3 regions of the Micromonospora sp. DT227 genome follow, and region 1 is predicted to be linked to each of the others. Evidence: riboswitches for the same ligand, from Rfam matches in the RefSeq annotation. Region 1 holds a riboswitch; each other region holds the start of a gene.

Region 1 (10,148 bases):
GTCGGCCGCCCCCAGGTCGAGGCCATCGAGGTACGCGGGGAGCCGAGGCCGGCGTCGGCGCACCCGACCGTCCTCTACACCCCGACCTGGACCGGGCACCACGCCGACGCCAACTACTGTTCGCTGCCGGTGGCCGAGACGCTGATCCGCCGGCTGATCGACCGCGGCGCGGCGGTGATCCTGCGCGCCCACCCGTACACCGACCGGAACCCGGCCTCGGCGCGACAGCTCGCCCGGCTCACCGAACTGCTCGCCGCCGACAAGGCGAAGACCGGCCGGCCGCACCTGTGGGGCGCGGCGGCGGCCCGGGAGCTGACGCTCACCGAGTGCGTCAACCGCGCCGACGCGCTGGTCTCCGACGTCTCCGGGGTCATCTCCGACTGGCTCTACTCCGGCAAGCCGTACGCGGTCACCGACACCGGCGCCGACGGTGCGCACTTCGTCGAGCGGTTCCCGCTCGCGGCCTCCGGCTACGTGCTGCGCCGCGACATGTCCAACGTGGACGACGTGCTCACCGCGCTGCTCGACACCGACCCGAAGGCCCCCGAGCGCTGGACGGCCCGGACCCGCTACCTGGGCGACTTCCCCGCCGACGGCTACGCCGAGGCGTTCCTCACCGCCGCCCGCCGCGAGCTGGAACCGGACTGGGCCGTCCCGGCGCCGCGTCCGGCCTAGAGATAGGGGTCGAGCAGGGCGAGCACCGCAGCCGGGTCCTCGACGTGGGCATGGTGGCCCAACCCGGGCAGGGTGGCCACCGGCACGCCGCACGCCGTGAGCTGCGCGTCCGTCACCATCGGATCCGTCTCGCCGCGCGCCAGCAGCACCGGCGCGTCGGCGGCGGCCAGCAGGGCGGGCATGTCGGGCTCACCCACCGCGAACGCGGCCGGATCCATGGCCAGCCGCCACCGTCCACCGCCCCGCTCGTCGCCGCCGGGGTGGCTCCGGTGCCCGCGGCCGTCCTCCCGCCGCAGCCCCGCGTCGACCACCGGGTGGCCGGGGGCGAACAGGCCGGCCAGCCCGGAGACCCGCAGGTAGCGGCGGGCCGCCTCGTCCCGGGTGGCGAACCAGGTCACCGGCCGGGCCGCCAACTCGTCCGCCTTGGCCAGTTCGGCCGGTGACCAGACCACCTTGATGCCCAGCCCGACCACCGCGTCGACCGGCAGGCCCCGCTGCCGCGCGGCGAGCGACAGCGCCACCACGCCACCGAGCGAGTGCCCGAGCAGCACCAGCCGGTCGTGCGGGCCGAGCCGGAGCGCGTCGAGCCCGTCCGCCACGCGCTGCGCCAGGGCCGCGAACGAGTACCCGGCCCCCGGCAACGGCGGTGACCAGCCGTGGCCGGCCAGGTCGGGGGCGAGCCAACGCCCCTGCCAGCGACGCTCCAGCAGCGGCGCCCAGGGCAACCACACCTCGCCGGTGGCGCCCATGCCGTGCAGGAGCACCAGGTGGCGGGTCCCCGTCGTATCGCCCATACGCCGCAGTCTGCCACCGCACAGACACCCCGCGCGAGACCACGCATGCCGGCACCGCCCGGGCGAATGGAACGCGGTGATTGCCCTCGGCGGTGTCGACGCGTCGGGCAGCCGGACGTTGCCTGCGCTCGCAGCGCTACAAACTTGATGGCGTGGACGGGTCGCCGTCCTGACCCGTCCACGCCATCAAGTTCGCAGGCTCTGGAGCACTGACTGTCCGCACCGACATGCACAGCGTTCCAGGGCCTCACTGGGTGGGTTGTCCGGTTCGGCGGTGATGGGCGGCATGCTGGCGGCGGAATCGTCGACGGGGTCGCGGCGTTGTAGACGGGTGCACGGCCGAGGAAGGCAAGCGCCCGCCAGCCCCTGGGAATGACGGTGGGACCCCGGTCGTTACACACACTCCCGGCGCCGCGACGAGGCCCCCGCCCCGCGAGCAGCCATTCTTCTTGAGCGCCTGACGGTGCCCGCACCCCCCGGTGCGTTGACCCCCGAATGGAGCCCCCTCATGAACACGATGCTGCGTAAGAGCGTTCTGGGTATTGCTGGTCTGGCTTTCACCGGTGGTGTGTTCGCCGGTCCGATCGCCGGTCACGTCGAGTCCGCGCACGCCGCCACGGCCGCGAAGCCGGTTGCGGTCGCCAGCGTGCAGGGTGAGCAGTCCACGATCAGCCTGAACGACGAGCAGACCGCCAACGTCAAGGCGATCATCGCCGCGACGAAGAAGGCCGGCCTGCCGGAGCGGGCTGCGGTGGTTTCGATCGCGACGGCGTTGCAGGAGTCGAAGCTGGAGAACCTGGGCCACCTCGGCGACCGCAATGACCACGACTCGCTGGGCCTGTTCCAGCAGCGCCCGTCCTCGGGCTGGGGCACCCCGGAGCAGATCACCGACCCCGAGTACTCGACCCTCGCCTTCCTGAAGGGGTTGAAGCAGGTTGACGGCTGGCAGGACATGCCGGTGACCAAGGCCGCGCAGACCGTGCAGGTGTCCGCCTACCCGGACGCGTACGCGCAGTGGGAGAAGCAGGCCACCGACCTCGTCGGCAAGCACTGGAACAGCTGAGACAGCGCGAAGGCCGGCACCCCGCACGGGGTGCCGGCCTTCGACGCGTACTCCTCAGGCGGAGTAGCCGCGCGTGGCCATCCAGTTCGCCAGGTCGATGGTGCTGATCCAGTACGACGGCAGCGACGGGTCGGCCGAGTCGGCGATCCGTACGGTCCGGCCGTCGTTCTGGTAGCCGACCACGGCGATGTAGTGGCCGCCCGGGAACGAGTGCCAGCCGCCGTTGGTGTCGGTGGCGTCCCCGACGATGTTCGAGACCACCGCCCGGCCGTTGCGGACCGCGTTGACCACGTCGGCCTGGAGCCGGTCGATCTGCGCCTTGGTGGCCGTGCCGGGGATCGTGCGGGTCCGGTACGGGTCGCCCTTGACCTGCTGGTTGAGCACCCGGGTGGTGTCCTCGGCCGAGTTGGTGCCCATCTCGGTGGTACCGAGCGCGACGGCGAGCGTGTCCTGGCTGCGCTCGATGCCGGCGGCGCTGAGCGCGTTCCGCACCGCGGCCGGGCCACAGTAGTAGTAGGTGGTCTGCGCCTGGTAGTCGTAGTCGAGCACCTTGCTCGACGGCGGCTTCGGCGTGGCCTTGCGGGTGGTGTCCGGGTCGGCGACCTTCGCCGACGGCGAGGCCGTGGGCGAGGTGCTGGGCGAGCGGCGGGGCGACGCGCTGGACGACGCGCTCGGCGAGGCGCTCGGCGACGGGACGGCGAGGCGCGCCTCGCTGCGGCTGGCGGTGTCGCCGAGGCGGGAGCCGAGTTCCGCCACCGCGGCGGTGTTCTCCTGCCGGGTCGGCGCGTCGTCGGTGGCGGTCAGCGCGGCGCCGGTGCCGCCGGCCAGCACGAGGGCCGCCGCCGAACCGGCGATGATCTGGTACGGACGCTCGGTCGCGAGGCGACGCAGGTGGCGCTTCAGGTGGTACTTCACGGGTTTCCTCCACGGGGTGGGCGGCACGAGCCGACCCCGCGCGTGGAGGAACTCACACGCGCTGGCGGGCGGGACGGCCGCGGGAAGTCGCCCGGATGCCGGGCGGGACGGGGTCGGAAGCGCGTCGCGTCAGGCGAGCGCCGGCACCCCGGGGCCGTGGAGGCGGGGAGACGTTCGGGGGGTGGTGGGCACGGGAATGGAACTCCTTCCGTGGCCGCCGACCGGGTTAGCTGACGGATTCGGGCGGGAAGTACGCCCTACCGCGGCCGTGGGCTCGCGGATTCACCCCGGTGTTGCGTTGGGTCCCCGGTTCGTATGCACGATTAGGCGGGTCGGCGCGGCGTCGCCATCTGCGATCGGGAACCGCACCGGACGCGCCGACACTACCGGCGGGTACACGCCCTGCCAAGCGCTCTCACCTGCTTAAACGTCCTCGACGACTACGGATTCGGAACAGCCGGTCACCGACCTCCCTCAATGGGACAAGCGGCCACGTCGGCGCCGTGCGGCAGGAAGCGGACATCCGACCGACGGAGAATCGGGCAGCGGGCGCAGCAGGGGCCATCGATCCGGCCGGTCGCCGGCGGTCGGCACCGGTGACCGGCCTCACCGGTTTCGGGTAACGATTCGGTCGACGTGCTTCCCGGGGCCGCTCAGCCGACGCGGGCCGGACGCCACCGGGCCCCCCGCACCGCCGACGGGACCGGGACGCGGCTCACCGTCGAGACGCGGGACGTGGGCACCGGCCGCAGCGCCGTGGCCGCCGCGTACGCCTCGGCGGCGAGCGTCCGGGCCGCCTCGGCGGCCAGTTCGGCGTCCCGCCACGCCAGGCGTTCCCGCTCGGCGGCCGTCTCCCAGCCGGCCCGCCGCCCGTCGCGGACGGTCCGGGCCAGCACGATCTCCTGCTCGGCCGGGTGCCGGCGCGGGTCCCACCCGTTGCGGCGGGCCAGCACGTCGGCGAGCTGGCGGGCGGTCAACTCCCCCCGCCAGTGCGCCGTCATGGCGGCGTGGTGCAGCCAGCGTTCGCGCGCCGCGTACTCGGCGGGGGTGCGGGGGGTGTGCGGGGCGGGCAGCGCGCCGGCGCCGGCCAGGCGGCGGGCGGCGGCGTCCGCCTCGTCGTAGGCGGTCCAGGCCCGGTCGGCCTCGCTCTGGGCGGCCAGCCACTGCTCGCGACGGCGACGGGCGGTCTGCGCGGCCCCGGCGGCGGCCACCGCCACCTCGTCGGCGTACCGGGCCAGGTCGGCGCGGTGGAGCACCTCCGCGTCGACCGGTTCGGGTGCCGGCTCACCCGCGCCGTCGCGTTCCGGTCGGGCGACCAGCACGGCGAGCAGGACGAGGGCGAGCACGGTCAGCGCCGACCAGATGGCGGCGGCCTCGGGGACGGCGGTGAGGAAATTGAGGAGAACGGTCTGCGACATGGTCGGCACCTCACGGGAGACAGTGGCGGGTAACTCCGCACGGCCGGTCGGAGGCGGGGCGCGGCCGGAGTTCGGGCGCCGCCGGGCCGCCGAGGGGCGGTGCGGGTGAGGTTCGGTGGGCGCGGTCACGGGCCGGGCCCGTGGCGGGTCAGCGGGCGGGCGGGGCCCGCGGACCGGCCGGGGCCGGCGGCTGGCCGACCGGGAACGGGTGCCGCCCGGTCGGGGGCGGGACATCGCCCACCGGCTGCGGCTCGGGAACGCCGACGCGGCTCCGCTGCCGATCGACGACGGGGACGCCCTGCCGCTCGACGACAGTGTCGCCCTGCCGCTCGACGACAGTGTCGCCCTGCCGCTCGGTGACACGGCCGTTCGGCCGTTCGGCGGCGGCGTCGGCCCGCAACCCGGCGACCGGGCCGGCCGCCGCGGGTGCGATCGGGGACACGCCGGTCGGCAGCGTGGCGGCGCCCAGCGAACAGGCGACGACCACGGCCAGGCTGGCCAGCATCCGTGCGACCCAGCGCGCCACCCACCACACGGGACAGGTGAGCGCGATCGGAGCCACGGGAACAAATTACCGCCGATCCGGGCACGGCGCATCGCCGCCCGGCGTGTCGCGACGCCGTTGACCAGGGTGGACCGCTCAGTCCGGCCGGCGCCGCCCGGCGTACTCGATCGACGGGTCCGGCTCACCGGCGGACGCCGCGCCGGTGTCGTCGGCGGCCGCGCGCGGCGCGGGCACGCCCGGTGCCGGCGCGGCGGCGGCCGGACCGCCGCGGGCCCGGCGCGACGGGCCGAGGCGGCGCATCATCGGCTCCTCCACCCAGCGGTGCAGCACGGCGGCGAGCGCCAGGGTGAGCAGCAGGAAGCCGAGCACCGCGAGCGGGCCCCGCCACCCGGGCAGCCCGGTCCCCCAGTCCCCGGTGAGCCGCAGCACGGTCACCATGACCAGCACGTGGACCAGGTAGAACGCGAACGAGACCTCACCGAGCCAGAGCATCGGCCGGGACCGCCACGGGGTCCGCCGGCCCCGCACGTCGGCGTCCGCCGCCGCGGTGATGACCAGCAGGTACGCGACGGCGAGCAACGCCGCCCAGAACTCGGCCCGGATCCACAGCGCGGCGGCCACCCAGGTGGCGACGAAGGCCAGGCTGGCCGTGGTCAGCCCGGGGCCACGCCAGCGGTGGCGGCGCATCAGCTCGGCCGCCGCCGCCCCCATCCAGAACTCGAACGAGCGGGTGACCGGGAAGATCTGCGTGAACCACCACCGCTGCTCCTCGGGCACCAGGTGCTGCCCCGGCCAGAGCGCCAGGATGAGCAGCGGCGCGGCGACCAGCACGGCCCGGAGCACGCCGGTACGCGCCCGGCGCAGCCACGGCACCACCAGCGGCAGGCACAGGTAGAAGGCCAGCTCGCAGGAGAGCGACCAGCTCACGTTGTTGATGCTGTAGAAGTAGCCGTTGAGCGGGATCCACGCCTGGACCAGGAACAGGTTCCCGATCGCGGCCCACGGCAGCACCGGGTCGGCGAACCAGGCCGCCACGGCCAGCGCCGCCAGGAACGTCACCACGTGGTTCGGGTAGATCTTGGCCGCCCGGCGGCGCAGGAACGTCCACCCCGACTCGCCGTCCCGGTACGACCAGACGAGCACGAAGCCACTGAGGATGAAGAAGAACTCGACGCCGGAGAGCCCGAGGCTGAAGACCTTGCCCATCACCGCCTGCCACTGCGGCTCGGCGATGATCCGCATGGTGCCCGCGTGGAAGCCGAAGACCAGCAGGGCCCCGATCCACCGCAGCCCGGTCAGCGACGGCAGACGCGGAGCACGGGTGGTGGTCGGGGCGCTGGTCATCCCGGGCACCTTACCGGGTGGCCGGGGGCGCGTTCCGGCACGGCGACGTCCGGGCCGGTCCCGGCGGGCGGCGGATAGGATTTCCGTTCCCGCGCGGCGGGGCCCACCGGGCCCGCCGGGCCCGTACGGAAGGTGAGCAACCGGATGCACCAGCGGATCCTCCTCCGCGCCCGCAAGGGCCCGTTCGACGTCCTGACGCCCGAGGAGACCTTCGCCGGCAACTGGATCAGCGACAACACCGGCAACCTGGTCTTCAGCCACGCCGCGAACAAGCTGCTGGCCACCTCCACGGCGGAGGTCACGTCGACCCGGAAGCTCGCCGACCCGCGCGACGCCGACGAGATCAACGAACGGTACGACGTCTTCGTCGTACCGCTGGCCAACGCGTTCCGGCGCAGCTTCATCAACCGCCTCGAACCGATGACCCGGCTGATCGAGCGGCTGAAGATCCCGGTGGTGGTCCTCGGCGTCGGCGTGCAGACGAACGTCGACGGCGACCGGGAGTACCTCCGCCAGATCGACGAGCCGGTGAGCGCGTTCTGCCGGGCCGTGCTCGACCGGTCGCACAGCATCGGGGTGCGCGGCGAGATCACCGAGAGCTACCTGCGTACGCTCGGTTTCTCCGCGGTGGAGCAGATCGGCTGCCCGTCGATGTTCCTGCACGGGGACACGTTCACGCTGGAGAAGACCCGGCCGGAGCTGACCACCGACGACCGGATCGCGCTGACCATCTCCCCGTACGTCTCGTCGATGGCCCCGGTCGTCCGCCGCCACCGGGAGCGCTACCCGAACCTGTGCTACGTGCCGCAGGACCTGCGCACGCTCGGCACGCTGCTCTACGGCGACGCGCCCGAGCACCGGGGCAAGCACAGCGAGATGCCACTGCACACCTCGCACCCGCTCTTCGTCGAGGACAAGGTGCGGATGTTCGTCGACCCGTGGACCTGGATGGCGCACCTGTCCGGCTTCGACTTCAACTTCGGCACCCGCATCCACGGCACCATCACGGCGCTGATCGCCGGCACGCCCGGCTACCTGTTCGCGCACGACTCGCGCACCCTGGAGCTGGCCCGGTACTTCGGCATCCCGCACCGGATCATGCGGGACGTGCCGGCCGACGTCGACGCCGCCGACCTCTACGCCGAGGCCGACTACACCGCGCTGACCGAGGGCCACAAGGCCCGCTTCGACACCATCACCGCGTTCCTGGCCAAGCACGACCTCGGCACCTCGTTCGCCGACGGCGACAGCGCCGCGGCGTTCGACAGGCGGGTCGCGGAGACCGAGTTCCCGCCGGCGGTCCGCCCGGCCGCCGCCACGCCGCCGGCCGAGCTGCTGACCCGCATCCAGCGGCTCCACGACGAGAACCGCCGGCTCGCCGACACCGTGCGCACGCTGCGCGCGCAGGGGCTGCGCGAGCGGATCAAGCAGGCCGTCCCGGACCCGGTCCGCCGGATGCTGCGACGCTGATCCGTCGTACGCCTGTTCGACCGCCGGGGTACGATCGCCTGCGTGTCCGACGTCGCGTACCAGCCCTCGATGCTCGACCTGGCCGAGCACGGGCCGACTCTCGGTCCGCTCGCCCGGCCGGCTCGGCACGAGCTGAGCCGGGGCGCCTGGGTCGACCACCTGCCCGGCTGGGTGCGGGGCTCCGACGCGGTGCTCGACACGCTCCGGCACGACGTGCCGTGGCGGGCCGAGCGTCGCACCATGTACGACACCGAGGTCGACGTGCCGCGCCTGCTCTGCTGGTACGCCGGCGGCCGACCGCTGCCGCACCCGGTGCTCACCGCCGCCCGCGACGCGCTCAGCCGGCACTACGCGCCCGAGCTGGGGGAACCGTTCGTCACCGCCGGCCTGTGCCTCTACCGCGACGGCCGGGACAGCGTCGCCTGGCACGGCGACACCAAGGGCCGCTCCGCGCACACCGACACCATGGTGGCGATCGTCTCGTTCGGCTCGCCCCGCCCGCTGCTGCTGCGCCCGCGCGGCGGGGGCGGCCCCGGCGTGCGCTTCTCGCTCGGCCACGGCGACCTGGTGGTGATGGGCGGCTCCTGCCAACGCACCTGGGAACACGCCGTGCCGAAGACCACCCGCCCGGTCGGCCCCCGGGTCAGCGTCCAGTTCCGCCCCGCCGGGGTGGCCTGACCCGGCCCCGTGCTAGAAACAACTCCCAGGGTCGATCACGCCCCCGTCACCCGAGACAAAGGGCGAGGCGATGATCCAGTTCCCCACGTGGGCCGTGCACGGCGACGGCCGGTCGGTACGCCCCGGCGACGTGGTCCATCCCGACGAACGGCTCTCCTGGCCGCGCACCGTCGGGGTGGGCGTGCAGCACGTGGTCGCCATGTTCGGCGCCACCTTCACCGTGCCGCTGATCACCGGCTTCCCGCCGGCCACCACGCTGTTCTTCTCCGGCCTGGGCACGCTGCTGTTCCTGCTGATCACCGGTAACCGGCTGCCGTCGTACCTCGGTTCGTCGTTCGCGTTCATCGCCCCGGTGATCGCCGCCAAGACCGACGGCGGCATCGGCGCGGCTCTCGGCGGCATCGTGGTCGCGGGCGCCGCGCTGGCGCTGGTCGGCGTCGTGGTGCACGTGGCCGGCGCCCGGTGGATCGACGCCCTGATGCCGCCGGTGGTCACCGGCGCGATCGTCGCGCTGATCGGGCTCAACCTCGCGCCGGTCGCCTGGGACGGCGGCGGCGCCGGCACCGGCGTCAAGGCGCAACCGCTGATCGCCGTGGTCACGCTGCTGGCGATCCTGGTCGCCACCGTGCTGTTCCGCGGTTTCCTGGCCCGGCTGTCGATCCTGCTCGGTGTGGTGGTCGGCTGGCTGGTCGCGGCGCTGACCGGCCAGCTCGACCAGCAGGCGGTCACCGGGCTGCGGCAGGCCGCCTGGGTGGGGCTGCCGGAGTTCCACACGCCCAGCTTCAGCCTGCGCGCCGTCGTGCTGGTCATCCCGGTCATCCTGGTGCTGATCGCGGAGAACGCCGGGCACGTCAAGGCGGTCGCGGCGATGACCGGCCGCAACCTCGACCGGCAGATGGGCCGCGCGTTCCTCGGCGACGGCCTCGCCACCGTGCTGGCCGGCTCCGGCGGCGGTTCCGGCACCACCACGTACGCGGAGAACATCGGCGTCATGGCCGCGACCCGCGTCTACTCCACCGCCGCGTACTGGGTGGCCGGCGGCACGGCGATCCTGCTCGGGCTATGCCCGAAGTTCGGCGCGCTGATCCTCACCGTGCCGGCCGGTGTGCTCGGCGGCGTCACCACCGCGTTGTACGGCCTGATCGCGGTGCTCGGCGCCCGCATCTGGATCGAGAACCGGGTCGACTTCCACGACCCGGTCAACCTGTTCACCGCCGCGGTCGCGGTGATCGTCGGCGCCGCCAACTACACGCTGACCGCCGGTGACCTCTCCTTCAACGGCATCG
Region 2 (10,148 bases), on a different contig from region 1:
CCCGGCCGAGGCGGAGGCGTTCACCGCGAAGGCGCAGGAGCTGATGGCCCGGCACAGCATCGACGCGGCGCTGCTCGCCGCCACCGCCGAGCGGCCCGACCAGCCGGGCGGGATGCGCCTCGGCACCGACGCCCCGTACGCGGCGGCGAAGGCGCTGCTGGTCCAGGAGGTGGCGGCGGCGAACCGGTGCGAGTCGGTCTGGTCCGACGACCTGGGCTTCGCCACCGTGCTCGGGTTCCCGGCCGACCTGGCCGCGGTGGAACTGCTGCACACGTCGCTGCTGGTGCAGGCCACCGCCGCGATGCTGCGCGGGCGTGGCGATCGCAGCGGACGCGGCAAGGGCGGCGGCCGGCGTACGAAGGGTTACGACGAGTCGTTCCTCAACGCGTTCGCGCTGCGGATCGGGGAGCGGTTGCGGGCGGCCAGCACGGCGGCGGCCGAGGAACACGCCGACGATCGGCTGCTGCCGGTGCTGGCGGCCCGGTCGGACGCCGTCCGGGAACGCGCCGACCAGCTCTTTCCCGGCACCACCCGGCACCGGCTCCAGGTGCGTGACACGGAGGGGTGGAGTTCCGGCACCACCGCCGCCGACCGCGCCTCCCTCGACGCCGGCCGCCCCGCCCCTCGCCCCCTACCCGGCCCACGCTGACCCGTCCTCACCTGGCACGCGAGGCCTGCGAGGTTCGGGTGCGTTTGTGGTAACGGGAGCGACGTCAGACGCACCCGACATGGCGTCTCCCCCGTGTCGGATCGGGTCGGTCGGCTCCGACCCGTCCGTGAGGCGCCACCGACGGTGGCCCGTACCCGAGGAGTGGACCGTGAAGTACATGCTGCTGATCTGGAACCGGCCCGGTTTCGCCGACGAGCTGACCGAGGCGGAGCGCACCGCGATCTTCGGCGAGGTCGGCGAGATCATGAAGGCGCTGACCGAGTCCGGTGAGCTGGTCGGCGGGGAGGCGCTGGCCGACCCGTCGCAGACCCGGACCGTACGCCCGGCGGGCGGCGGCACGGAGATCACCGACGGCCCGTTCGTGGAGAGCAAGGAGCAGTTCGCCGGCTATCTGACGGTCGACTGCGAGACGCCGGAGCGGGCCGTCGAGATCGCCGCGAGCTGGCCGGACGTGCGGCTCGGCTTCGGCGTGCTGGAGGTGCGCGCGGTGATGGAGCAGGCCGGGACGGAGATGTGACCTCCCGGGCGGTCGAGGACCTGCTGCGGACACTCGCGCCGCAGGTCCTCGGCGTGCTCGTCCGCCGGCACGGCCAGTTCTACGCCTGCGAGGACGCGGTCCAGGAGGCGCTGCTCGCCGCCGCCACCGGGTGGCCGGCGCAGGGCGTGCCGGAGCATCCCCGCGCCTGGCTGGTCACCGTGGCCACCCGCCGACTCACCGACGAGTGGCGCAGCGAACACGCCCGCCGGGCGCGCGAGGTCGCGGTGGCGGTCCGGCAGCCGGCGTACGCGGCGGTCGCCCCGCCCGCCGACGAGGAGCCGCCGAGCCGGGACGACACGTTGCGGCTGCTGTTTCTCTGCTGCCACCCGGCGTTGCCGGTCAACGCCCAGGTGGCGCTCACGCTGCGCGCGGTGGGCGGGTTGAGCACCGCCGAGATCGCGCGGGCGTACCTGGTGCCGGAAGCGACCATGAGCCAGCGGATCCGCCGCGCCAAGCAGCGGATCGAGGCGGCCGGGGCACGCTTCACGCTCCCGTCGGGCGCCGACCGGGACGAACGGCTGGGCGCGGTGCTGCGCGTGCTCTATCTGATCTTCAACGAGGGCTACACCGCGTCCAGCGGGGAGGCGCTGCACCGGGCCGAGCTGACCGGGGAGGCGATCCGGCTGGCCCGGGAGCTGCACCGGCTGCTGCCGGACCAGGGCGAGGTGGCCGGGCTGCTGGCGCTGATGCTGCTCACCGACGCGCACCGGGCCGCCCGGACCGGACCGGACGGGGAGCTGGTGCCGCTGGCCGAGCAGGACCGCACCCGCTGGGACACCGCTGCCGTGGCGGAGGGGATCGCGCTGGTGACCGACGCGTTGACCTGGTCGGCGCCCGGCCCGTACCAGGTGCAGGCCGCCATCGCCGCGGTGCACGCGGAGGCGCCCACCGCCGCGACCACGGACTGGCCGCAGATCGTGGCGCTCTACCGGGTGCTGGCCCGGCTCGCGCCCAACCCGATGGTCACGCTCAACCAGGCCGTCGCGGTGGCCATGGTGGACGGCCCCCGGGCCGGCTTGGCGCTGCTCGCCCCGCTGCACGCCGACGACCGGACCGCCGGCCACCACCGCCTCGCCGCCGTCCGCGCCCACCTGCTCGAACTGGCAGGCGACCGGGCGGACGCCCGGACCGCCTACCTGGCCGCCGCCCGGGCCACCACCAGCCTGCCCGAGCGGCGTTACCTGGAGGTACGCGCCGCGCGGCTGGCCGCCGAGCGATGAGTTCCGCCGGCCCGGCGGGTCCACCCCTCATGGGAGAGGTCACCAGTCAACTGTCGATGTCGTTGGACGGGTACGTGGCCGCGCCGGGTCAGAGCGTGCAGGATCCGCTCGGGCAGGGCGGCCTGCGGCTGCACGAGTGGGCGTTCGCCACCGAGAGCTGGCGCACGCAGCACGCCCTCACCGGCGGGGAACGCAACGTCGACGCCGACGTGGTCGAGGAGATGACCGCCGGCGTCGGGGCGTACGTGATGGGCCGGCGCATGTTCGGCGGCGGCGAGGGGCCGTGGGACCGGGCCTGGACCGGGTGGTGGGGTGCCGATCCGCCGTTCCGTGCCCCGGTGTATGTGCTGACCCATCACCCGCGGGCGTCGCTGCTGATGGCCGGCGGCACCGAGTTCCATTTCGTCACCGACGGCGCCGAGGCGGCGCTGGAGCGGGCCCGGGAGGCGGCCGGCGACGGCGACGTGTGTGTGGCCGGTGGCGGCGGCACGGTACGCGGCTACCTGGCGGCGGGCCTGCTCGACTCGCTCTGGCTGCACGTGGTGCCGATCGTGCTGGGCGGCGGCACGCCGCTCTTCGACGGACCGCTGGACGTGACCCTGACGCCGGAGCGGGTGGTCGCGGGTCCCACCGTCACCCACATCCGCTACCGCGTGCCGCGCTGACCGCCACGCAGCACGCCGGGCCGGCCCGAAGGCCGGCCCGGTGGGGTGTGCGAGCGTACGTCAGCTCTTGAAGGCGTCCTTGATCTTCTCGCCGGCCTGCTTGAGCTTGGCGCCGGCCTGGTCGTTGCGGCCCTCGGCCTCGAGGCGCTCGTTGTCGGTCGCCCGGCCGATGCCCTCCTTGACCTTGCCCGCGGTGTCCTGGGAAGCGTTGTCGATCTTGTCGTCGAGACCCATCGGAACCTCCAGCTCAACAGTTGCGTGACGACAACGAGTTACCCAACCGGCCGCCCGCCCAACCATGCCGGTGCCCGGCGTCACCCGATCGGGCGAAAGCGCCGCAGCCGCAGGCTGTTCGCCACCACGAACACCGACGAGAAGGCCATCGCCGCGCCGGCGAGCATCGGGTTGAGCAGCCCGGCGGCGGCCAGCGGCAGCGCGGCCACGTTGTAGGCGAACGCCCAGAACAGGTTGCCCTTGATGATCGTCAACGTGCGGCGGGAGAGCCGGATGGCGTCCGCCGCGGCCAGCAGGTCGCCCCGTACCAGCGTCAGGTCGGCGGCCTCGATGGCCACGTCGGTGCCGGTGCCCATGGCCAGCCCGAGGTCGGCGCGGGCCAGCGCGGCGGCGTCGTTGACCCCGTCCCCGACCATGGCCACCACCCGGCCCTCGCCCTGGAGCCGCTCGACCACGGCCACCTTGTCGGCGGGCAGCACCTCCGCGATCACCTCGTCGATGCCCACCTCGGCGGCCACCGCTCCGGCCACGGTGGCGTTGTCGCCGGTGAGCAGCACCGGGGTGAGCCCCAGGCCGCGCAGCCGGTCGACCGCCGCCCGGCTGGTCGGCCTCACCGCGTCGGCCACCGCGAGCACGCCCCGGGCCCGCCCGTCCCAGCCGGCCAGGACCGCCGTGCGGCCGGCGGCCTCCGCGCCGGTCGCGGCGCGCACGACCTCCTCGGGTACGTCGAGACCGCGCTCCCGCAGCAGTCGGAGCCGCCCGACCACCACGCTCCGGCCGTCGACCGTGCCGGTCACGCCGAGCCCCTCGGCGTTCGCGAAGTCGACGACGGCGGGCGTCGGACCGGCCTCGGCCGCGCCCTCGGCGACCGCCCGCGCGATCGGGTGCTCGGAGGCCGCCTCCAGCGCGCCGGCCAGCCGGAGCACCTCGCCGGCGTCCTCGCCGTCGGCGGGCAGCACCTCGACAAGCGTCATCCGGCCGGTGGTGACGGTGCCGGTCTTGTCCAGCACCACGGTGTCCACCCGTCGGGTGGACTCCAGCACCTCCGGTCCCTTGATCAGCACGCCGAGCTGCGCGCCGCGCCCGGTGCCGACCAGCAGCGCGGTCGGGGTGGCCAGGCCGAGCGCGCACGGGCACGCGATGATCAGCACGGCCACGGCGGCGGTGAACGCGGCGGTGGGCCCGGCGCCGGTGCCGAGCCACCAGCCCAGCGTGCCGGCGGCCAGGGCGATCACGATCGGCACGAACACGCCGGAGATCCGGTCGGCGAGGCGCTGCACCGCCGCCTTGCCGGTCTGCGCCTGTTCCACCAGCCGGGCCATCTGGGCGAGCTGGGTGTCGCCGCCGATCCGGGTGGCCCGGACCACCAGCCGGCCGCCGGCGTTGACGGTGGCGCCCACCACGGCGTCGCCCGGCCCGACCTCGACCGGCACCGACTCGCCGGTGAGCATGCTGGCGTCGACCGCCGAGGTGCCCTCCTCGACCACGCCGTCGGTGGCGACCTTCTCGCCGGGCCGGACCACGAACCGGTCGGCGACCGCGAGCTGGTCGACCGGGATCCGGACCTCCTGCCCGCCGCGCAGCACGGCCACGTCCTTCGCGCCCAGCTCCAGCAGGGCCCGCAGCGCGGAGCCGGCGGTGCGCTTGGCGCGGGCCTCGAAGTAGCGCCCGGCCAGGATGAAGACGGTCACCCCGGCGGCGGCCTCCAGGTAGATGTTGCCGGCGCCGTCGCCGCGGGTGATGTCGAACCGGAACGGGTGCGTCATCCCGGGCATCCCGGCGTCGCCGAGGAAGAGCGCCCAGAGCGACCAGCCGAACGCGGCCAGCGTGCCGAGCGAGACCAGCGTGTCCATGGTCGCCGCGCCGTGCCGCAGGTTGACCAGCGCGGCCCGGTGGAACGGCAGCCCGCCCCAGACCACCACCGGCGCGGCCAGCGTGAGCGAGGCCCACTGCCAGTAGTCGAACTGCCAGGCCGGCACCATCGCCAGCACGATCACCGGCAGCGTCAGCACGGCGGACACCCACAGCCGGGTACGCGCCACGCGCAGCTCGTCGACCGGCTCGGCGGCCGTGACCTCCCCGGCGCGGGCGGGCGGCGGCGGCACCTCGGCCGTGTAGCCGGTCTTCTCCACGGTGGCGATCAGGTCGGCCGGCGCGATGTCGTCGGCGTACCGGACGGTGGCCTTCTCGGTGGCGTAGTTCACCGTGGCCTCGACGCCGTCCATCCGGTTGAGCTTCTTCTCGATCCGGGCGGCGCAGGACGCGCAGGTCATGCCGCCGATCGCGAGTTCGATCAGGTTCGGCGCGGTCGGCAGCGTCTTTCCCGTGGTGGTCATCGCGACACCTCCCCGGTCAACTGTGCCCGTGCCCCGGCGTGCCGTGTCCGGCGTCCGGGGTCGATGCGGTGGTGGATGCCGGCGTGGGCTGATCGCCGGCCAGGACGGTGAACTCGGCGGTGTGCACCGTGTCGCCGTGGCGGAAGTCCAGGTAGAGACGGTACGCCCCGGCGGACGGCACCTCGGCCGCGAACGTGACCGCCGGCCCGGCGGGCGTGCGCCCGTCGTCGGGCGTGCCCTCCGGGTGCACGTGCAGGTAGGCCAGGTCGCCCTGACGCAGCGCCACCAGGTGCCCGTACGCGCCGAGGTAGGGCTGGAGGTCGGTGACCGGGCGACCGGCCCGGCTGACGGTGAGCGTGAGCCGGCTGGTGCGGCCGGGCTCCGGCGTGCCGGTGAGCGTGACCGTGTAGCCGTCGACCGTGGCGGTGGTGGCCGGCGCCGGCAGCGGCCGGGCGGCCAGCGGGCCGGGGACGGTGACGTCGACGCCGAGCGTCAGCGACTCGCCGCCGGTCGGCGTGAAGTCGGCGAACGCCCGCCAGACACCGGGCCCGGCGAGCGGCGAGGCGACCCGCCAGGTCCCGTCGGCGGCCAGTTCCGGGTGCACGTGCCGGAAGCCGGACAGGTCGCGGCGGGCGACGATCAGGTGCATGCGCTTGTCGTGCGCCACGTCGTAGCGGGTGACCGGTGCGCCGTCCGGGCCGGTGATCCGGAACGCGAACTCGCCGGCCGGGGCGGTCACCGGCTGGAGCGTGTAGCCCCGCTCGGAGACCAGCAGGCCGCCGGGCAGGTGCGCGTCGCCGGCGCTCTCGTCGCCGTGGCCGGCGGCTCCGTGGTCGGTGTCGGTGGTCTCGTGTCGGGTCTCGGCGGCCGGGGCGGCGGGACCGGCCACGTGACCGATCCCGTACGCCCCGGTGAACATCGCCGCGAGGCCGAGCGCGAAGCCACTCAGCTTCGTCGCCGTGTTCATGGTGCCTCCTCGGTTCTGCGGGTCCGCGGACCCGTCACGCCCCGGCGAGGTCGTAGCCGGCCTCGTCGACGGCGGCGCGCACGGCGTCCGCGTCCAGTGGTTCCCGGCTGGTGACGGTGACCCGGCCGGTGGCCAGGTCGACCTGGACGTCGGTGACGCCCGGCAGCGCGCTCAGCTCGGTGCTGACCGCGTTGACGCAGTGCCCGCAGGTCATGCCCCGCACCTGGTAGGTGGTGTCCATCTCGCCCTCCGTTCTGATACCCCCTGGGGGTACAAGCCGAACGGTATCATACCCCCGAGGGGTACGGTATCCTCGACGCATGACCACGCCGTCCACCCCGGTCCGGGGCTACACCGCCAGCAAGGACCAACTGCTCGCGCGGCTCCGCCGCATCGAGGGGCAGGTCCGGGGCATCGAGAAGATGGTCGAGGACGACCGTTACTGCATCGACGTGCTGACCCAGATCTCCGCCATCCAGGCCGCGCTGGACAAGGTCGCGCTGGGCCTGCTCGACGGCCACGCCCGGCACTGCATGCACGAGGGCGCCGCCGAGGGCCGAGCCGACGAGATGGCAACCGAAATGATGGCCGCCGTAGGCCGCCTCATGAAACGCGGCTGACCCACCCCCGCCCCCCGCCCCGCCCCGCCCCGCCGATCTTGCAGTTGCGGCCCTCGAAGCGCCCTGTTGGCGCCGTTTGCCAGGGCCACAACTGCAAGATCGCGCAGGTGGGGTGGCTACCATGATCCGGGCGGCAAGCACGGGCGTGGGCAGGACGCGTCCGCGCCGGCCGGGTGGACGACCGGGCCGGTGAATCGGTGCGCCGCGATTCGTAGGGAGAGCCAGCGTGGGCGCCGACCACACCCGTCCCGCCCTCGCCGCGCCGCCGGGCGTACGCCGGCTCCTGCTCGCGACCGTGGTGCCGCTCTTCGTGCTCACCGTGCTCGCGGCGCTGGTGCTCTGGCCCCGGGGCGGCGGCCCGGAGCCGGCCGAAGCCGAGAACGTGCCACGCCACCACGGCACGGTGACCCGGGTGGTGACCGAGCCCTGCCCGCCCACGCCGGAGGCCCCCGAGGGCGGCGGCGGCCGGTGCGGCACCGTGACGGTCGCCGCGGAGCAGGGCCCGGACGCCGGCCGGCAGGTCGAGACGCCGATCCCGGACGGGCCCGGCGCACCACGCGTCGAGGTCGGCGACGAGGTGATCCTGGTCGAGCTGACCGACCCGGCCGACCCGTCGGTGAAGGCGTACAACATCGCCGAGCACCAGCGCGCCACGCCGTTGATCTGGCTGGTGGCGCTCTTCGCCGCCGCGATCGTGGCGTTCGGGCGCTGGCGCGGGCTGGCCGCGTTGGGCGGGCTGGTGGCGAGCTTCGCCATCCTGCTCGGCTTCGTGCTGCCCGGCATCGGCGCCGGCCGGTCCCCGCTGCCGGTGGCGATCGTCGGCGCCGCGCTGATCATGTTCGTGGTGCTCTACCTGACCCACGGGATCACCGCGCAGACGTCGGTCGCGGTGCTCGGCACGCTCGGCAGCCTGGTGGTCACCGGCGTGCTGGGCACGCTCGCCACCGCCGCCACCCACCTGACCGGCTTCGGCAGCGAGGACGCCACCACGCTCTCCATGTTCCAGGGCGGCGTGGACCTGCACGGGCTGCTGCTGGCCGGCATCATCATCGGCTCGCTGGGCGTGCTGGACGACGTCACGGTCACCCAGGCGGCCACCGTCACCGAGCTGGCGCACGCCAACCCCGACCTGTCCCGGCGGCAGCTCTACCGGGCGGCCACCCGGGTGGGCCGTGCGCACATCGCGTCCACTGTCAACACCATCGTGCTGGCGTACGCGGGCGCCTCGCTGCCGCTGCTGCTCCTGCTGGTGGCCGACTCCCGCCCGGTGAGCGAGATCCTCACCAGCGAGTTCCTGGCCCAGGAGATCGTCCGCAGCGCGGTGGCGACGCTCGGTCTGATCGCCGCCGTACCGCTCACCACCGCGCTGGCCGCGGTCGTGGCCACCGCCGGGCGGCGCGGGCCGGCGGCCGAGGCGTCGCCGCCACCGCCGGACCGCCCCCCGGCGGCCCGCGGCGAAGCGCTGGAGGCGCTCGGCGGGACGCCGGCCGAACGGTGGCCCGGCCGCCGGGGAAGTACGGATGTCGCATGGTGACACTCCGCAGCGTGACGGCGCGCGGGAAACGCGATGCTGGTCACGCTGGGCAATGTCGAATTCTCGCGATTGGTCGGCTTCCGGGCGTAGATCCCCGGTCGACATCTCGGGTAACCTCGCTGCCGGTCACCGCCGAAGGCGCGCACCGGCGCCTGCGGTGCCGCCGCCCAATCGCCTCCGGGCGAGCCGGGGAACCAGGTACATGGGGTGAATCCGCGTCAGCGGTAGGGGCCGCTTCCGTCCCGAACCCGTCAGCTAACCCGGTCGGCGGCCGACGGAAGGGAACACTGTGACGGCACCCCTGCGCCGCTGCTTGACACCCGTGGTGGCCGTGCTCGCCGCGCTCGCCGTGCTGGTCGGGCCAACCCCGGCGTCGGCGGCCCCGCACACCGCCGCCCCCAACCCCTCGGGGCACTCGGAGGACGACGACCCACCGCTGATCAGCGAGGCCGTCACCGCCGCCAACCGGGCCTACCTCCAGGCCAAGTCCAAGCTGGACACGTCGCGCAAGCGGCAGCTCCAGCTCGCGCTCGAGGTGAAGGCGGCGCAGAACGAGCTCGACGCGCTCAGCCCGCAGGTCACCGAGATCGCCGCGCAGTCCTACCGCACCGGTCGGGTCGGTGCGATGGCGATGCTGCTGGAGAGCGACTCGCCCGACTCGTTCGTCCGCCGGGCCAGCGCCCTGGACGAACTCAACCTGTTCAACGGGCAGCGGCTCGCCGCCATCAACGCGGTGAAGACGCGCGCCGAACAGGCCAAGATCGCGCTCGACGCCGAGGTGCGCGAGCAGGAGAAGCAGACGAACGCGATGGCCCGCGAGAAGGTCGAGGCGCAGAAGGCGCTGAAGCTGGTCGGCGGGCTGGACTTCACCGGTGGCCTGGTCTCGGCCACCTCGCCGGTTGCCAAGATCGGCCCCGGCCGCACCGCCGACGGCGGGTGGAAGTCCGAGTCGTGCAGCGAGAACGACCCGACCACCTCCGGCTGCGTCACGCCGCGCACGCTGCACGCGTACAAGGAGGTCAAGCGCGCCGGCTTCAACCGCTTCGTGGGCTGCTACCGCCCCGGCGGGCCGTGGGAGCACCCCAAGGGCAAGGCGTGCGACTGGTCGTTGCAGAACAGCGGCTTCTCGCCGTGGCACAACAACGACACCCGCCGGTACGGCAACGAGGTGGCCGCCTTCCTCATCCGTAACGCCGACCGGTTGGGCATCTACTACGTGATCTGGAACCGGCAGATCTGGTTCCCGGCGACCGGCTGGAGTTCCTACAGCGGCCCCTCGAACCACACCGACCACGTGCACATGTCACTGCTCTGACGCGTACGCGAGAAGGGGCCGCCTCCGGGCGGCCCCTTCTGTGTGTCCG
Region 3 (10,148 bases), on a different contig from region 1:
GCTCGAACCCACGATCGAGCAGTACAACAAGGTCAGCGCCCAGCTCAAGGCCGACCAGAAGAAGTCGGTCGAGCTGAAGAAGAAGATGGTCCCGCTGGAGCTGGCCTCGACGCTGGCGATGAACAAGGTCGGCGACATCGCCTCCCGCTACTACATGCGCGGCCCGTCCCAGGAGATGGGCGCGCTGCTGGTGAGCACCAAGCCGGGGACGCTGGCCGAGCAGCTCGTCATGCTGGACCGGATCGCCGACGACCAGCGCCGGCAGATCGCCGGTGTGCTCGCGGCCCGCGACAAGTACAACGCGCAGAAGCAGAAGCTGGACGCGTTGATCGCCACCGAGCTCAAGCGGAAGAACGACCTGGCGGCGAAGAAGAAGCAGATCGACTCCGAGATCAAGCGGCTGACCGGGATGCTGCCGGTGACCTCGATCCGCCCGGAGGGCTGCCCCTCGATCGACGGGGTGGTGAGCAGCGCCGCACGGACCGCCATCAAGACGGCGTGCGCCCAGGTCGGCGACCCGTACGTGTGGGGCGCCACCGGCCCGAACTCGTTCGACTGCTCCGGCCTCACGCAGTACGCGTACAAGGCGGCGGGCATCTCGCTGACCCACTTCACCGGCGCGCAGTGGAACGAGGGCCGGAAGATCTCGGCGAGCGAGGCCCGCCCCGGTGACCTGGTCTTCTTCTTCAGCGACCTGCACCATGTCGGGCTCTACCTGGGCAACGGCCTGATGGTGCACGCGCCACGGACCGGCAAACCGGTCCAGGTGGCCAAGGTGCAGTACATGCCGGTCGCGGGCTACCGCCGACCGTACTGACCCGCGTCACGGCGAAGGCCCCCGGTCCTCCACCGGACCGGGGGCCTTCCTCCGTCTGGTGGGCCGTCAGCGCGGCGCGCCGAGCGGCGACGGCAGGATCAGCACGTCGTCGAGGTTCACGAACATGATCCGGTGGCCGAACTGGACCTGCACGTAGCGGTTCTCGCCACGGACCACGGTGCGGTCACCGGGGGCGGAGCCGTCGTAGGAGACCGCCCGGTAGTACTCGCCCGGCAGCACACCGCCGACCGCGTACCGCTGGCCGGCCGCGAACGTGTACTGGAGCGGGGAGATGGCCTGGTACGGGATGGTCTCCGGGTAGGCGGCCTGCTCCGGGTAGGCGCGGCCGTACACCGGGATGGTGGCCTTGCCGGGACGCGGCGTCACCACGAAGCCGGTGGCCCACTTCGCGGTGGGCGCGGCGGCCGGGTTGTGGAACCACGCCTTCTGGCCGAGGTACCAGATCGCGGTCCAGTCGCCCTGGCGGCCGGCCACCGCGTACGTCTGTCCGGCGGAGGCGCGGGCGCCGTGGTCGGAGATGTACATCGTGTCCGGCGTGCCGTCCGGGCGCAGCCCGAGGTCGTTGACCAGCGGGGCGTCCGTGCTCGGCGCGGTCCGCAGCACCACCGCCGAGGAGCCGCGCGACGGGCAGGGCGCGGCCGGCGGGGTGGGCGTCGGGACGCCCGGCGGCTGCTGGTTGCAGCCGACGAACGCGGGGCGGTTGGTGGCGAAGTCCGGGTCGATGGTGACCAGCCCGGTACGCGACGTGCCGGTGGTCCGGAACGGGGCCTTCATCAGGTCGAAGTAGTGCGACCAGTCCCAGTAGGGGCCCGGGTCCCAGTGCATGCCCCGCACGTTCGCGGCGGTGATGCCGGGCACGTTGTCGTGGCCGATGATGTGCTGCCGGTCCATCGGGATGCCGAACTTCTGCGCCAGGTACCGGACCAGCTTGGCCGAGCTGCGGTACATCGCCTCGGTGTACCAGGTGCCCTGGCCGGCGAAGCCCTCGTGCTCCAGGCCGATGGACTTGGCGTTGACGTACCAGTTGCCGGCGTGCCAGCCGACGTCCTTGGCCTTGATGTGCTGGGCGACGTAGCCGTCCACCGACCGCAGCGTGTAGTGCCAGCCCAGGTAGTCGGCACGCTTCACCAGGTCGACGCTGGGGGCGAAGTAGCCCTCGGTGTCGTGGATGACGATGTATTCGATTTTCTGCTGCTTCGGCCGGTCGCCCAGGTCGTGGTTGCCGTAGTCGCCCGGGTCGGCGCTGAGCTGCTCGTAGGGGGCGGGAATCCACTCGCAGGCCAGCCGCACCGGGCACTCCAGCCCGTCCGGCCGCGCGGCGTGGCGCAGTCCGAGCCGGGCCAGCCCGGACCGGTCCGGCTCGGCGGCGGTGGTGGCGGCCAGCGTGACCCGCTGCCCGTCGTCGGTGGTCCGGGCCGCGCCCTGGCCGAGCTGGTCGTAGACCTCGTCGGCGAAGGCCGCCGCCGCGTCGGACGTGTCCGCGCCGGAGTAGCGGGCCACCGCGCCGTACCAGGCCGCGACGTCGCTGCCGGCGCCGACCGGCCCACCCAGTGCCTTCTGGTACGACGCCAGCAGCGCCGCGCCACCGCGGATGTTCGCCGCCGGGTCGGTGCGCAGCGTCTGCGCGTCCAGCCCGGTGAGCGTGGCGGCGGCGTCGAGCGTCTGGAGCGAGGCGGCCGGCAGCGGCGTCTCCCGGGTCGGCGCGGCGGCGGTGGCCGGGTCGAGCCGGAGCGGGCGGGCGTCGTCGCCGCGCGGGTCCTCGTCCTCGTCGACGTGCGCGCTGCCCGGCGTGGCCAGGACGTGCGTGGCGTCGGTCAGGTGCATCGGGCCGTAGCCGCCGCTGGTGCTGGGCTGGCCCGGGTGGGTGTCCCACCTCGACTCCAGGTAGGAGACACCGAGCAGCACGTTCTGCGGTACGCCGTACTCGGCCGCCGCGGCAGCGTACTGCTGCTGGCGGTCGCCGGTGGGCCGGCTGGCCTGCGGCGCGGCGCTCACCGGGCCGGTGGTGGCCAGCGCGGTGGCCGTCGCCACGGCGGCGGCGAGCAGGATCCGTCTGCTCGACGGCGGGGCTGAGAGGTGCATCGAACCTCCTGGACAGGGATGGGGGTCACTGCGTTCCACCCTCACTCCGCCCACCCACAAGGGTCAATACCTTTCCGGGCAGTAATCCGACATGAAAGAAATCTTCATTCGCGTTCGGGTGGCGCATCCGGTACGGAGTGTCACGGCCGTTCGGGTTGCGGATCGATAACGGGAATCCTTACTCTGGTCAAATCGTCGGCCGCATGTTTCACCGTCCAACCCGGTCGGTGACGGCACGACACCGCCGAGTCGCCCACGGGCGAACCGGGGACCCAGGTACCTGGGGTGAATCCGCAGCCACTGCGGTAGGGCGCTTCCCTTCCCGCCCGAACCCGTCAGCTAACCCGGTAGGCGGTCAGGCAGAAGGAGTACGGACGCCCGGTGGCCCACCATGCCCCGCGGCCGACGTCGAGCCGGTCGGTCGACCGGTCCGCCGCCGTGCCGCGTTTCCGCTGGTCCCGCTTCACCACCACACTCGCCGCCCTGGTCGGCGCCGCGGTCGTCCTGACCGGTGGCGCGACGGCGGCGCACGCGGAACCCTCGGTCGCCGAGATCGAGGCCCAGATCGACCGCGACTGGAACAAGCTCGAACCCGTCATCGAACAGGTCAACGCCGTCCGCGGGCAGCTCGCGGTGCGCCGCAAGCAGGCCGACGCGCTCGGCAAGCAGATCGCCCCGCTCCAGGCCCGGGTGGACGCCGCGCTCGGCCAGGTCGGCGGGCTCGCCGCCGACGCGTACAAGGGCGACAACCTCTCCACCGTCAACGCGCTGCTGGGCAGCCGTTCGCCGAGTGAGCTGGTCGCCGGCCTGGAAATGCTCGACCGCTTCGCGCACCACCAGCAGGAGCAGGTCCGCGACATCGCCGCGTTGCGCGACGAGCTGGCCGCGAAGAAGAAGCCGCTGGACGCGATGGTCGCCGACCTGAGCCGCACCGAGGCCCAGCTCGCGGCGAAGAAGAAGCAGATCGACGCCGAGATCGCCAAGCTCCAGAAGCTGCGGCTCAAGGTGTACGGCAACGGTGGCGGCGGCCCGCTGCGCCCGGCCCCCTGTCCCGCCGGATACCCGGGCGGCGCGGCCGGGGTGGCGGTCAAGTTCGCCTGCGCCCAGATCGGCAAGATCTACGTGTGGGGCGCGGCCGGCCCGGACCACTTCGACTGCTCGGGCCTGACCATGGCCGCCTGGGCGAAGGCCGGGGTCTCGCTGCCGCACAACGCCCGCCAGCAGCACGACGTGACGAAGCGGGTCAGCCGCGCCGAGCTGCGCGCCGGTGACCTGGTCTTCTACTACGGCGACCTGCACCACGTGGGCATGTACGTCGGGGACGGCTGGGTGGTGCACGCCTCCCAGTCCGGCAAGCCCATCACCATGAAGCGCGTCGACGACGGCGACATCAACAGCTACGGCCGCCCCGGCTGAGGTGTAAGGAGGGGCCCCCGGTTAACGCATTCCGCATAACAGGGGGCCCCTCTTAACAACCACGCTCGGCGTCAGCGGGTCGGCCAGGTGCGCCAGCTCTGCCAGGACCGGCTCGGCGTCGGGCCGCGCTGACCCTGGTAGCGCGAGCCGTAGACGGCCGAGCCGTACGGGTGCTCGGCCGGCGACGAGAGCCGGAAGATGCAGAGCTGGCCGATCTTCATGCCCGGCCAGAGCGTGATCGGCAGATTCGCCACGTTGGACAGCTCCAGCGTGACGTGGCCGGAGAAGCCCGGGTCGATGAAGCCGGCCGTGGAGTGGGTGAGCAGACCGAGCCGCCCCAGCGACGACTTGCCCTCCAGCCGGCCCGCCAGCTCCTCGCCCAGTGAGATCACCTCCAGCGTGGAGGCGAGCACGAACTCGCCCGGGTGCAGCACGAACGGCTGCCCCTCGGGAACCTCCACCATCGACGTCAGGTCGTCCTGCTGCACCGACGGGTCGATGTGGGTGTAGAGATGGTTGTTGAAGACCCGGAACAGCCGGTCCAGGCGTACGTCGATGCTGGACGGCTGCACCAGCGTGGGCTCGAAGGGCTCCAGCGCGAGCGTGCCCGCCTTGATCTCGGAGACCAGGTCGCGGTCGGAGAGCAGCATCGGAACACTCTAGCGACAGACGGTGGTGACCAGCGTGTCGGACTACTTCTTCGTACACGTGTTCGATAGACTGTCGGCATGGCTTCCTGGTCCGAATTCGCCGCCGACGAGCCCCGACTCGCGGCCGAGATCCGCCTTCTGATGCAGCAGTACGGGCCGGGCTTCGGCTACCTCGCCACGGTCCGCGCCGACGGCGGCCCACGGGTGCACCCGGTCTCGCCGCTGATCACCGACGACGGTCTCTGGTGCTTCGTCATCGACTCGCCGAAGCGCCGCGACCTCGAACGCGACGGCCGTTACGCGTTGCACTCCTTCCCGCCGGAGGAGAGCGACGACGAGGCCTACCTGGCTGGTCGCGCCGTTCCGGTGACCGATCCGGTGACGGTGGACCGGCTGACCCGGATCGGCCGGGCGGCGCCGCAGGGTGACTGGCGCCTGTTCGAGTTCTCCGTCGACGTGGCGATGCTGACCCGCCGTGACCCGGTCACCCAGATCGGTGCCGGCCGCCCGGAGATGCGGCTCTGGCTGGACCCGGGGGAGGTCGCACCCGTGTCCGCCACCCCGGCGTCACCATCCCCGGCCGCGGCCCGACGTGACGTGCTCGTCCCGGACGGCCGCCGTGGTCGGCACGGCTTCGACACCCGCCGGCCGGCCGCCTGACCGGGCCCGGAAAACGACGGTGCCGGCCCCGTCCGCAGACGGGGCCGGCACCGGTACGTGGTGCGGTGGCGATCAGGCCGCGCGGTAGGCGTTCCACGCGGTCAGCATGCGGCTCGCCTGGCCGGCGGTGAACTGGTACATGCAGGAGTCGTAGGTGTAGTCCATGAAGTTGGTGATCGGGTCCTTGCCGGTCGTGGAGCAGGTGTCCCGACCGGTGGGGCACTCGTACGCCGGGGAGGCCTCGGCCGGGGTGTCGGAGACGCTGTCACCCGAGCCCGAGCAGCCGCCCTGGAAGGTGTGGTAGAGGTTCAGCCAGTGGCCGATCTCGTGGGTGCCGGTGTCGCCCTGGTTGTAGTTGGTCGCCGAGCCGCCGGGCAGCGACTCGTTGAGCACGACCACGCCGTCCATCTTGTCCAGCGTCCGCTTCGGGAAGGTCGCCCAGCCCAGCAGGCCGTCGCTGAGCTCACCGAGGTACATGTTCAGCGTGTTCTTGCCGCCAGTGCGCAGCGAGGTCTTCATCGACCGCTCCGCCGAGGAGCCCTGCACGATCGGGTACCACGACGTGTTGGTCACCCGGTTGATCTTCGTGAGCTGGAAGCTGAACGCGGTGGCCGCGCCACCGGTCGAGCCCGCGTACGCCTGGTTGAGCACGCTGATCTGCTGGGTGATCAGCGAGTCCGGGATGTTGCCGCCGGCGCGGGTGCTGTTCTCCTGGATGACGTGCACGACGACCGGGATGGTCACGGTCGCCAGCGGGGCGACGGCGCCGGTCCGGAAGTTGGCCCGCTCGCGCTGCGCGGCGGCGAGGTCGGCCTCACGGTCGCGAACCTGCTTGGCGGTCAGGTGGTTCGGGTCGAGCTTGGCGTGGCCACCCTTGGCGACACGGGCGTGGGCGTCGGCCGGCTCGGCGCACACGCCGGCCGGGGCGGCCGAGAAGGCCGAAGCAGCGGGGACGACGCCGACGGCGGCGGTGCTGAGCAGCAGCGCGAGGGTCGACGTCGCGACACCGGCGGTACGCCGGGTCAGCAGGTTGGGACGGAGTCCCATGGGCCCACCTCTTTCTGACGGCGTGCCAGGGGGTGTGTCACGCCGAGTCGGAAACGTGTGGCAGACGTTACATCCCATCGAGGGATTTGAGAACGACCATATGTTGCCGGCGTGCAACATCCTTGATCAACTTGGCTGGCCCTCGCGGGGCGGGGGTACCTGGGTGCACGGGGGTGGTGACCTCAGGTACAGTGGTGCCGCTCGCGGGTGTAGTTCAATGGCAGAACATCAGCTTCCCAAGCTGACAGTGCGGGTTCGATTCCCGTCACCCGCTCCACGATCGAGGCCCTGGTGAGGACGACAGTCCCGCCGGGGCCTTCGACGTTGCGGCGGCCGACGGACGCCGAACTCGCGGTCAGGGGACTATTCTCCGGAGACTGACGAAGATCCATCGGGGGATGATCTTGAAGCTCCTTCTCACGTCCGCGGGCATCAAGAACGCCAGCATTCAGGACGAGCTGGTCGACCTCCTGGGCAAACCGATTGCCGACGCCAACGCCCTCTGCATTCCGACCGCCGGATACGCCATGGGCGGTCCCGCCGGGGCGTGGCGCTTCATCACCGGTCAATCCGTCATACCGATGTGCGAGTTGGGGTGGAAGTCGTTGGGGGTGCTGGAGCTGACCGCGTTGCCCAGCGTCGGGGAAGATCGCTGGGTGCCCTGGGTCCGGGAGGCGGACGCCCTGCTGGTGGGCGGCGGGGACGCGCTGTATCTGAGCCACTGGATGCGGCAGTCCGGGTTGGCGGAACTGCTGCCGTCGCTGGATGCGGTCTGGGTGGGGGCGAGCGCCGGCAGCATGGTGATGGCCCCCCGGGTCGGGGCCGAATTCGTCGCGTGGACCCCGCCCGGCGGGACCGACGAGGCGTTGGGCGTGGTCGACTTCTCGATCTTCCCGCACCTGGATCACCCGAACCTGCCGGAGAACACCATGGCCGAGGCCGAGAAGTGGGCCGCCGGCATGTCGGGTCCGGCATACGCGATCGACGATTCAACAGCCATCACGGTGATCGACGGCAGCGTCGAGGTCGTCACCGAGGGGCACTGGAAGCTGTTTCCGGCACAGTCGTGACGACAGGCGATCTGCCCGCCGTGGGGCCGGATCGCGTTCTCAGGACCGGTTCCCGCGCGCCAATCCCGCTTCCACCTCGGCCAGCACGGGCGGACGCACTCGACCTCGCAGTGGGCGAGGCAGCCGCTCAGGGGCGACGGGATGTCGACCGACACCTCGCTCACCGCTGATCCCCCGGGCGCGTACCGCCGGCCTGAGGGCGCTGCTCCGGAGTCGGGTGCAGGTCGAGGACGTGCCGCAGCCCCGGCTCCCCACCCAGGTCCACCGCACCGGCCTCCACGAACCCGGTCCGCCGGAGCACCGCCAGCGACGCCGGGTTCGCCAGCGTCGCGTCGGCGACCAGCCGGCGCAGCCCGTACCCGTCGCGGGCCAGTTCGCTGACCCGCCGCACGCCGTACTGCGCGAGGCCGCGTCCGGCGGCGCGTTCGGCCACCCGGTAGCCCAGCTCGGCGCTGCCGTCGGCCACGTCGACCAGGTTGAACCGCCCGAGCACGAAACCGTCGTCGTCGACCAGCACGTGGAAGTGGCAGATGCCGCGGTCCTGCTCGTCCAGCAGGGCGGCGAGCCGGTCGGCGAACAGGTCGAAGTAGTCGTCGCCGCGGTCGGGCACGTAGCGCGCGAAGTAGGCCCGGTTCTCCCGCTCGAACCGGTACAGCACGTAGGCGTGATGGGTGGCGAGTCGTTCGAGTTCCGGCACCGGGCCAGGCTAGTCGCCGGCGCCCGTCGTACCCGGATGGCAGCATCGCGGGATGCGCGACGAGATCCGGGCCCTGGTCGAGGCGCTGACGCCGGGTGACGAGCTGGAGGCCCGGCACCGGGCGGCGGCGTTGGTCTGGCTGGCCGGCACGGAGGACATCTTCCGCCGGGTCAAGCCGCGCACCCCGTCGCCGCACCTGGTCGCCTACTTCCTGCTCCGCGACCCGTCCGACGGCGCGGTGCTGCTGGTCGACCACCGCAACGCCGGCAGGTGGCTGCCCAGCGGCGGCCACGTCGAGCCGGGCGAGCACCCCGTGCACACCGTGCGCCGCGAGCTGCGGGAGGAGCTGGGCGTACCAGCGGTCTTCGCACCGCCGTTCGGCGAGCGACCGGCGTTCCTCACCGTCACCGAGACGGTCGGCCCGCCTGCGCAGCGGCACACCGACGTCAGCCTCTGGTACGTGTTGGACGCCCACCGCGAGCAGCGGTTCACCCCCGACCCGGTCGAGTTCCGGGGCGTCCGCTGGTGGACGCCGGCCGAGGTGGGCGACGCGCCGGCCGGCACGGTCGAGCCGCACCTGGGCCGGATGCTGGCCAAACTCAACCAGGGCTGAGCGTCAGCGGATGCGGCTCGCGGCGCGGCACGAGCGCGATGGCCGACAGGGTCGCCGCGCCCTCTTGACCCGTCCCCTGCGGCAAGCCGCAACGTGGTCCGGGCCGGCCCACCCGGGCCGGCGCGAGGAGGAGAGCGACGTGCGGCTGCTGACCATCGGGGCGTTCGCCCGCGCGGCCGGACTGACCGCCAAGGCGCTGCGCGTCTACGACGACTGCGGGCTGCTGCCGCCGGCCGCCGTGGATCCGCACTCCGGTTACCGCTACTACGCGCCGGAGCAGCTCGACCGGGCGCGGCTGATCGCCGCGCTGCGCCGGGCCGGCATGCCGTTGGCCGAGATCCGGGCCGTCTGCGCGCTGCCGCCGCCGGCCGCCGCCGAGGCGCTGGACGCCTGGTGGCGGCGGGTCAGCGCGGACACCGTGGCCCGTGGCCGGGCCGTCGCACTCCTCGTCGACCAGCTCACCGAGAGGGGCACCACCATGTCCGAACACACCTTCCGGTACGCGGCGCGCTGCGAGACCGGCACGGTCCGCGACTCCAACGAGGACATCGCGTACGCCAGCGACACGCTGCTCGCGGTCGCCGACGGCGTACGCGGTCCGGGCGGGTCGACCGCCAGCGCGGCGGCGGTGGACGCGCTGCGGCCGTTGGCGGCGGCCGACGCGCCGGCGGGCGACCTGCTCGCCGCGCTGGGCGACGCGGTGAGCCGGGCCGACCGGGCGGTACGCGCGCAGGCCACCGACGCGGACCGGCCGGCCAGCACGCTCACCGCGATCGTCCGGCGGGGCACCCGGCTCGCGCTGGTGCACGTCGGGGACACCCGGGCCTACCTGCTGCGGGGCGGCGAGCTGTCCCGGCTCACCCAGGACCACACGTACGTGCAGACGCTCGTCGACCAGGGGCGGCTCACGCCGGCCGAGGCCGGGGCGCACCCGCAGCGGGCGCTGCTGGCCCGGGCGCTGGGCGCGGGCGGCGAGGTGGAGGCGGACCTGGCGCTGCGGACCGCGCTGCCCGGTGACCGCTACCTGCTCTGCTCGGACGGCCTCGCCGCGGTGGTCGACCCGGGCGCGCTGCAC

Evidence for each region. A riboswitch is a leader RNA that binds a small molecule or an ion and turns the genes downstream of it on or off. The one in region 1 is predicted to bind cyclic di-AMP.
Region 2: linked by a shared signal. The riboswitch ahead of ACLQ2W_RS04955 (coiled-coil domain-containing protein) and the one ahead of ACLQ2W_RS16530 (C39 family peptidase) in region 1 are both predicted to bind cyclic di-AMP.
Region 3: linked by a shared signal. The riboswitch ahead of ACLQ2W_RS02515 (NlpC/P60 family protein) and the one ahead of ACLQ2W_RS16530 (C39 family peptidase) in region 1 are both predicted to bind cyclic di-AMP.

Annotation. Positions count from the first base shown of each region.
Region 1 covers NZ_JBNCLA010000004.1:294,971-305,118, forward strand. Annotated here, with positions in the region: gene ACLQ2W_RS16515 (CDP-glycerol glycerophosphotransferase family protein) at 1-675, shown strand, start outside; gene ACLQ2W_RS16520 (alpha/beta fold hydrolase) at 672-1,469, opposite strand; gene ACLQ2W_RS16525 (hypothetical protein) at 1,978-2,532, shown strand; gene ACLQ2W_RS16530 (C39 family peptidase) at 2,587-3,447, opposite strand; cyclic di-AMP (ydaO/yuaA leader) riboswitch at 3,648-3,787, opposite strand; gene ACLQ2W_RS16535 (hypothetical protein) at 4,101-4,865, opposite strand; gene ACLQ2W_RS16540 (hypothetical protein) at 5,014-5,427, opposite strand; gene ACLQ2W_RS16545 (acyltransferase family protein) at 5,506-6,714, opposite strand; gene ACLQ2W_RS16550 (polysaccharide pyruvyl transferase family protein) at 6,859-8,184, shown strand; gene ACLQ2W_RS16555 (alpha-ketoglutarate-dependent dioxygenase AlkB) at 8,227-8,862, shown strand; gene ACLQ2W_RS16560 (uracil-xanthine permease family protein) at 8,933-10,148, shown strand, end outside.
Region 2 covers NZ_JBNCLA010000001.1:1,002,325-1,012,472, reverse strand. Annotated here, with positions in the region: gene ACLQ2W_RS05005 (DUF2786 domain-containing protein) at 1-649, shown strand, start outside; gene ACLQ2W_RS05000 (YciI family protein) at 828-1,187, shown strand; gene ACLQ2W_RS04995 (RNA polymerase sigma factor) at 1,184-2,428, shown strand; gene ACLQ2W_RS04990 (dihydrofolate reductase family protein) at 2,458-3,093, shown strand; gene ACLQ2W_RS04985 (CsbD family protein) at 3,154-3,327, opposite strand; gene ACLQ2W_RS04980 (heavy metal translocating P-type ATPase) at 3,408-5,663, opposite strand; gene ACLQ2W_RS04975 (hypothetical protein) at 5,680-6,630, opposite strand; gene ACLQ2W_RS04970 (heavy-metal-associated domain-containing protein) at 6,665-6,871, opposite strand; gene ACLQ2W_RS04965 (metal-sensitive transcriptional regulator) at 6,951-7,250, shown strand; gene ACLQ2W_RS04960 (YibE/F family protein) at 7,477-8,784, shown strand; cyclic di-AMP (ydaO/yuaA leader) riboswitch at 8,939-9,069, shown strand; gene ACLQ2W_RS04955 (coiled-coil domain-containing protein) at 9,074-10,099, shown strand.
Region 3 covers NZ_JBNCLA010000001.1:497,555-507,702, forward strand. Annotated here, with positions in the region: gene ACLQ2W_RS02505 (NlpC/P60 family protein) at 1-817, shown strand, start outside; gene ACLQ2W_RS02510 (N-acetylmuramoyl-L-alanine amidase) at 884-2,920, opposite strand; cyclic di-AMP (ydaO/yuaA leader) riboswitch at 3,153-3,288, shown strand; gene ACLQ2W_RS02515 (NlpC/P60 family protein) at 3,302-4,336, shown strand; gene dcd (dCTP deaminase) at 4,408-4,986, opposite strand; gene ACLQ2W_RS02525 (pyridoxamine 5'-phosphate oxidase family protein) at 5,065-5,646, shown strand; gene ACLQ2W_RS02530 (zinc metalloprotease) at 5,719-6,693, opposite strand; tRNA gene ACLQ2W_RS02535 (tRNA-Gly) at 6,897-6,970, shown strand; gene ACLQ2W_RS02540 (Type 1 glutamine amidotransferase-like domain-containing protein) at 7,098-7,763, shown strand; gene ACLQ2W_RS02545 (GNAT family N-acetyltransferase) at 7,924-8,460, opposite strand; gene ACLQ2W_RS02550 (NUDIX hydrolase) at 8,513-9,073, shown strand; gene ACLQ2W_RS02555 (MerR family transcriptional regulator) at 9,213-10,148, shown strand, end outside.